2 regions of the Micromonospora tarapacensis genome follow, and region 1 is predicted to be linked to the other one. Evidence: riboswitches for the same ligand, from Rfam matches in the RefSeq annotation. Region 1 holds a riboswitch; the other holds the start of a gene.

Region 1 (3,403 bases):
GGCAGGATGAGCAGCCAGCCGACCCGCGGTTCGTGGTGGGCGTGGCCGTGGTCGTCGTGATCGGCCGGAGCAGCGGAGCCGCCGGTCGGGGCGTCGGAGCCGCCGGTCGGGACGAGGACGCGCGGCGCGGCCGGGCGCAGCTCGTACCAGAGGGTCATGATCGCGGCGGCGACCAGCAGCAGGCCGGCGGCGATCAGGAAGGGGCGCAGGCCATCCTTGACGTAGCGCAGGTAGAGGTCGGTGACGCTGGCCCGGATCACCGCGCCGCCGAGCAGCAGCAGGACCACCGCCTGTGCCTGCCGGTTCACAGCAGCACCGCCCCGACGCCGGCGGCGACCAGCAGGGCCACCGTGAACGTGGTCGGCGCGAACCGGAAGGCGAACCGGCGGCCGAAGACACCGGCCTGCATCGAGACGAGCTTGAGATCGACCATCGGCCCCACCACCAGGAAGACCAGTCGGGACGTGAGGGAGAACTGCGACAGCGAGGCCGCGACGAAGGCGTCCGCCTCCGAGCAGAGCGAGAGCAGCACGGCGAGCAGTGCCAGCGCCAGGATCGACAGCCAGGCGTTGTCGGCGAGGGTCTGCAACCACCGCTCCGGCACCAGCACGTTGATGCTGGCCGCGGCCATCGCACCGAGCACCAGGAAACCACCGGCGTGCGTCACGTCGTGCCGGACCGCGGCCCAGAAGGCGCGGCCCCGGGAGGCGTCGTCCAGCTCCGGCCGGCGGGGCATCCTGATCCACTCGGTGCGCCCGAGCCGCAGCCAGAGCCAGCCCATGACCATGGCGACCACCAGGCTGGCGACGCCGCGGGCGAGGACCATCTCGGGATTGTTCGGGAAGGCGACCGCGGTGGCGGTGAGCACGATCGGGTTGACCGCCGGGGCGGCGAGCAGAAAGGCCAGCGCGGCGGCCGGGGTGACACCCCGCCGGATGAGCGACCCCGCGATGGGCACCGATCCGCATTCGCAGCCGGGCAGCACCACCCCGGCCACGCTCGCGGCCGGCACCGCCAGGGCCGGATGCCGGGGCAGCGCCCGCGCCCAGAACGAGCGGGGCACGAAGACCGCGATCACGGCCGAGAGCAGCACCCCGAAGACCAGGAACGGCACCGCCTGCACCATGATCGAGACGAAGACGGTGGTCCAGGTCTGCAGGCGCGGATCGTCCAGCGCGGCGGCCAGCGGCTCGCGAAAGATGATCAGCAGGATCAGCAGCGCCGCCAGGATCTCCACCGAGCCGATCCGGTCGCCGAGCCACCGCCGGGGCGGCTCGACACCGGCCGGTTCCGGCGCGCGGACCTGGGTGGCGACGCCCGTGCCCGGCGGACGGCCCTCCGGTTCGCCGGTCGACGCGGCCTGGTCAGTGTCTGCGGTCACGCGTCGCCCCTCGGCCCGTCCGGCATCGGCGGCCTGAGATTACCGTCCGACCCGGGCAACGTCGATGGATGTCACAAAATCGGCACCGGTGACCGCACCCCGACCGACACCGCCTGACCGACACCGCCCGGCCGGAGGCGAGCACCGGTCGTGACCTGCGAAGATCACATTGCCCGTTGATCTTCGATGGTGTTAGCGTCGGCGGGACAGACGACACCTCCGACAGGGGAGCGCACAGCGCTGAGAGTGCGGGTCCGCCCGCAGACCCTCGAACCTGATCTGGGTAATGCCAGCGCAGGGAGTTCGGTCCACCTCCAGCCCGCCACTGCCCGGCGCCGCCGGGCCGGGCGTGCGTCTTGCCTGGTTCGACCATGGACTGGGAGCAACCATCGTGAATCACCCCGACACCAACCGCTGGCGCACCGTGGACATCGTCGTGGCCTCGGTCATCGCAGTCGCGTTCGGCGTCATCTTCTGGGCCTGGGGCCTGGTGTGGAGCGCCACCGAGGGCGCTTTCGCCTTCTTCCCGCCGGCGCAGACCCTCATCTACGGCGTCTGGCTGGTGCCGGCCGTGCTCGGCGGCCTGGTCATCCGCAAGCCCGGCGCCGCGCTGTACTGCGAACTGCTGGCGGCGATCATCTCGGCCCTGCTGGGCAGCCAGTGGGGCACCATCGTCCTGTTGCAGGGCCTGATGCAGGGGCTCGGTGCCGAGCTGGCCTTCGCCGCCTTCCGGTACCGCTCGTACCGGCTGCCGGCGGCCCTGCTGGCCGGCGCGCTGACCGGTCTGAGTGCGGCCGTGTTCGACTTCGTCTACTGGAACGCCGGCCGCGACATCGCGACCTACCGGCTCCCCTACGCCCTGCTCACCATCGTCAGCGCCACGGTGATCGCCGGCGCCGGAGCGCATGCCCTCACCCGCGCCCTCACCCGCACCGGCGCCCTAGACCGCTTCCCCGCCGCCCGCGAACGCCCCCTCGTCTGACCTCCCCACGACCAATCCCGTTGATCATGAGGTTGGCGGCAGTTTCGATCTCCAAATCAACCGTCAACCTCATGATCGACAAGAAGGGAGGGTGGCGTGGGTGAGGGGGTGTGGGTGCGGGGGTTCGGGTGGCGGCATGCCGGGCGGCGTGACTGGGCGGTGCGCGGGGTGGACCTGCGGGTGGACCGCGGCGAGCGGGTGCTGCTGCTCGGGCCCTCCGGTGCCGGCAAGAGCACGTTGCTGGCCGCGCTGGCCGGGCTGCTGCCCGAGGACTCCGGGGAGCACGAGGGCACCATCGAGATCGACGGCCGGCCGGCCGGGGAGGCCCGGGACCGGGTCGGCGTCGTCTTCCAGGATCCGCAGACCCAACTCGTCATGGCCCGCAGCGGTGACGACGTGGCGTTCGGGCCGGAGAACCGGGGCGTGGCGGCCGGGCAGATCTGGCACCGGGTGGATGAGGCACTGCACCGGGTCGGCTTCCCGTATCACCGGGACCGGCCCACGTCGGCACTCTCCGGCGGCGAGCAGCAGCGCCTCGCCCTGGCCGGGGTGCTCGCACTCCGCCCCGGCCTGCTGCTGCTCGACGAGCCCACCGCCAACCTCGACCCGGCCGGGGCCGCCCTGGTCCGCGCGGCGCTCGCCCGGGCGGTGACCGCCGACACCACGCTGATCCTGGTCGAACACCGGGTCGCCGAGGCACTGCCCCTGGTCGACCGGGTCGTGGTGCTCGAACCCGGCGGTGGTGTCCGGGCCGACGGCGCGCCGGCGGCGGTCTTCGCCGCCCACGGCGACGCGCTCGCCGCCGAGGGGTCTGGGTGCCCGGCCGGAGATCCCGCCGCGCCGGGCCACCGGCCCGGCGGGCGAGACGCTGCTCACCGCCGAGCGGCTCGGCCAGCCACCCCGGCTGGCCCCCACCGACCTGACCGTACGCGCCGGTGAGGCGCTCGCCGTGCTCGGGCCGAACGGCGCCGGGAAGTCCAGCCTCGCGCTGCTGCTCGGCGGGCTGCTCAGGCCGGGCACCGGGCGACTGGCGGCAAGCC
Region 2 (3,403 bases), on a different contig from region 1:
AGTCATCCTCCGTCGGCTGCTCGGACGTGGTGGGGGTGCCGGCCCCGGCCGGCGCGGCGCCCGCCCCGGTGCTGAACCGATCGGCCCGGAAGGGGGCGAGCAGCGGATCAGGGCCGCCGCCGGAGACCAGATCGGTGATCAGGTCCGCGGTGACCGGGGTGAGCACGATCCCGTGGCGGTGGTGGCCGGTGGCCACCAGCACGTCCGGGCGGCCCGGCAACGGCCCCAGGATCGGGGCGTTGTCCGGCGTGCCCGGACGCAGCCCGGCCAACGTCTCCACCAGGTCGTACTCGGCGAGTTCGGGCAGCAGGTCGACGGCCGCGCGCAGCAGCCGCAGCACCGCCCCGGCGCAGATCCTGAGGTCGGAGCGCTCCTCGACGGTCGCACCGACGACGACCTCGCCGTCGTCCCGTGGGACCAGATAGACGTGCTCGCCCTCGGCGTACCCGCGGATGACGTGCCGGAAGCCGGGCGGGCCCCCGTCGGGGGCGCGTAGCCGCAGCACCTGGCCCTTCACCGGGCGGACCGGCAGCCCGGTGAGGGCGGCGGCGCCGCAGCCGGCGGCGACCACGGTCACGCCGGCCGTCACGTCGGCCAGCCGGCGGACCGGCTCGGTGACCAGGGCGGCCCCGGCCCGCTCGGCCGCCAGCCGCAGGGCCGGCACCAGCCGGCGCGGGTCGACCTGGTGATCGGTTGCGGCGAACGCGCCGCCGCGTACCCGGGGTGCCAGCGCCGGCTCGCGCTCGCGCAGCTGCGAGGGCGCAGCTGCGTGACCGGCAGCCCCAGCCCCCGCTGGTACGCCCACAGCCGGCCCGCCTCGGCCAGGTCGTCCGCGGTCAGCCCGACCATCAACGTGCCGTCGGTCCGGTAGCCGACGTCGGCGCCGGTCGCGTCGGCCAGGTCGGCCGCGAACCCGGGCCAGCGGCGCGCGGATTCGGTGAGCAGCCCGGTCAGTTCCCGCTCACCGAAGTACGCCTCGGCCACCGGAGCCAGCATCCCGGCGGCCACGTGCGAGGCACCCGACCCGGGAGCCGGGTCGTGCACGACGACCCGCAGTCCGCGCTCGGCACAGCGCCAGGCGATCGCCAGCCCCACCGGCCCGGCCCCCACCACCGCGACGTCGGCTGCGGGGCCAGGTCTGCGCGCCATGTCTGCGGTGGTGGACGGGCTCAGCACGACAGTCCCCGGAGCAGGTCGGCGGCGGCGCGGGCCGGGTCGGCTGCGCCGGAGAGGGCGCCGACGACCGCCACCCTGTACGCCCCTACGGCCCGCAGTGCGGGCACGTCCCGCGCCGTCACCCCACCGATGGCGATCACCGGCACGTCGACCGCCTCGGCCACCGCCCGCACGCCGGCCGGGCCGATCGGTGGCGGCAGCCCGTCCTTCGTCGTGGTGGTGTGGCAGGGGCCCACCCCAGGTAGCTCGCGCCGGCGGTGACGGCCGCGCGGGCCGTGGCCGGCTCTCGCGCGGTGGCGCCCAGCACCGCGGTCGCGCCGAGCACCTCCCGGGCGGCCGACACCGGCAGGTCCTCCACACCGACGTGGCCACCCGCCGCGCCGGTCGCCAGCGCGACGTGCAGCCGGTCGTTGACCAGGCAGTTGACGCCGTACGGTGCACACAGCGCGAGCACCCGCCGGGTGAGGTCGTACGTCTGGCGGTCGGTCGCGGTGTCCTCGACCCGAACCTGCACCACCAACTCGGCGCGGGCCACCGGCAGCACGGCGCGCAGCACGGCGAGCGGATCCCGCCCGGGCCGGGTGTCGGTGATCAGATGCAGTCGTCCCAGAGACGGCACGGCAATGCTCCTCCCTGCGCCGGCATTACCCGGATCAGGTTCGACGGTCGGGGGCTCACAGCCCCCCTCTCAGCCCGGTCGACCGGGCTCCCGTGGGTCACTTCGGTGTCACCGTACGGCAGATCCGCCGGGCTGCCAAGGCGCCCTCCCTGCGGCGGGCGGGGCCCCGGTCGGTGGTCGCCCCGGCGCCGTGGCCGGGTGCGAGCCGGGTGCTTTGCGAAGTCCTGACAGGAATGTCACCCACCGTTGCAGAAACGTGACCTATCGAGACCTTGTCATGAACCGATTCAGCGGAATTAATTTGTTCAGCGACTCGACATAATGCCGAAACGGATGGCCTTGGCAAGGTGATCCGGCTCGGCTCCATCCGGGACGGTCCTTCGGCGAGCCGACCCCCGCGACCCACGTCCAGCAAGGACAAAGGAGACCGGAGTGTCCCCACCCCGTCGTGCCCGCATGTCCCTGACCGCCACCTTCCTCTCCCTCGGCCTCGCCGCGACCACCCTCTTCGGAGCCCCCGCCGCGCAGGCCACCACCACCCGGACCGCCCCGGTCGCGCAGGCGGCCCCGGAGGCCGCGGCCGAGCCGTTCTCGGTCCTGGTCTTCTCCAAGACCGCCGGCTTCCGGCACGGTTCGATCCCCACCGGTATCGCCGCCATCCAACAGCTCGGCGTGGAGCAGGGCTTCACCGTCGACGCCACCGAGGACAGCGCTGACTTCACCGACGCCAACCTCGCCAACTACCAGGCGGTCATCTGGCTCTCCACCACCGGTGACGTGCTCAACAACGAGCAGCAGGCGGCGTTCGAGCGCTACATCCAGGCCGGCGGCGGTTACGCCGGCATCCACGCCGCCTCCGACACCGAGTACGACTGGCCCTGGTACGGCGAACTGGTGGGCGCGTACTTCAACAACCACCCCGCCAACCAGCAGGCCACGGTCAAGGTGGAGGATCCTGCCCACCCGTCCACCGCGGAGCTGCCGGAACGCTGGTCCCGGTTCGACGAGTGGTACAACTTCCGGGCCAACCCGCGCGGCGACGTGCACGTGCTGGCCACCCTCGACGAGACCAGCTACTCCCCCGGGTCCGGCGCCATGGGTCACGACCACCCGATTGCCTGGTGCCAGGACCACGACGGCGGCCGGGCCTGGTACACGGGCGGCGGCCACACCAACGAGTCGTTCGCCGAGCCCGAGTTCCTCGCCCACCTGCTCGGCGGCATCCAGACCGCGGCCGGTGTCGTGGGCGCCGACTGCGGCGCCTCGTTGACCGAGAGCTTCGAGAAGGTGACGCTGGACAGCAACACCAGCAACCCGATGGAGCTGGACATCGCCCCCGACGGGCGGGTCTTCTACATCGAGCGCGACGGCCGGGTGCAGATCGTCAAGCCCGACACCGACAGCACGATCACCGCCATCGACCTCGACGTCTTCACCGGCAACGAGGACGGCCTGATCGGCATCCGCCTCGACCCGGACTTCGCCACCAACAACTGGGTGTACCTCTACTACGCACCGAACGACGGGGTGGCGCGCAACGTGCTGTCCCGGTTCACGGTGAGCGGCGACTCGATCGACGCGGCCACCGAGCAGGTCGTGCTCCAGGTC

What was found. Region 1 has a riboswitch for thiamine pyrophosphate ahead of KIF24_RS06425 (ECF transporter S component). Riboswitches for the same ligand answer to the same signal wherever they lie in the genome.
Region 2: linked by a shared signal. The riboswitch ahead of KIF24_RS03540 (thiamine phosphate synthase) and the one ahead of KIF24_RS06425 (ECF transporter S component) in region 1 are both predicted to bind thiamine pyrophosphate.

What each region holds. Positions count from the first base shown of each region.
Region 1 is NZ_JAHCDI010000004.1:76,661-80,063, reverse strand. It holds gene KIF24_RS06435 (TIGR03943 family putative permease subunit) at 1-308, opposite strand, end outside; gene KIF24_RS06430 (permease) at 305-1,381, opposite strand; TPP riboswitch at 1,596-1,700, shown strand; gene KIF24_RS06425 (ECF transporter S component) at 1,773-2,363, shown strand; partial or broken gene KIF24_RS06420 (ABC transporter ATP-binding protein) at 2,460-3,403, shown strand, end outside.
Region 2 is NZ_JAHCDI010000003.1:557,939-561,341, reverse strand. It holds partial or broken gene thiO (glycine oxidase ThiO) at 1-1,149, opposite strand, end outside; partial or broken gene KIF24_RS03540 (thiamine phosphate synthase) at 1,170-1,795, opposite strand; TPP riboswitch at 1,790-1,899, opposite strand; gene KIF24_RS03535 (ThuA domain-containing protein) at 2,228-3,403, shown strand, end outside.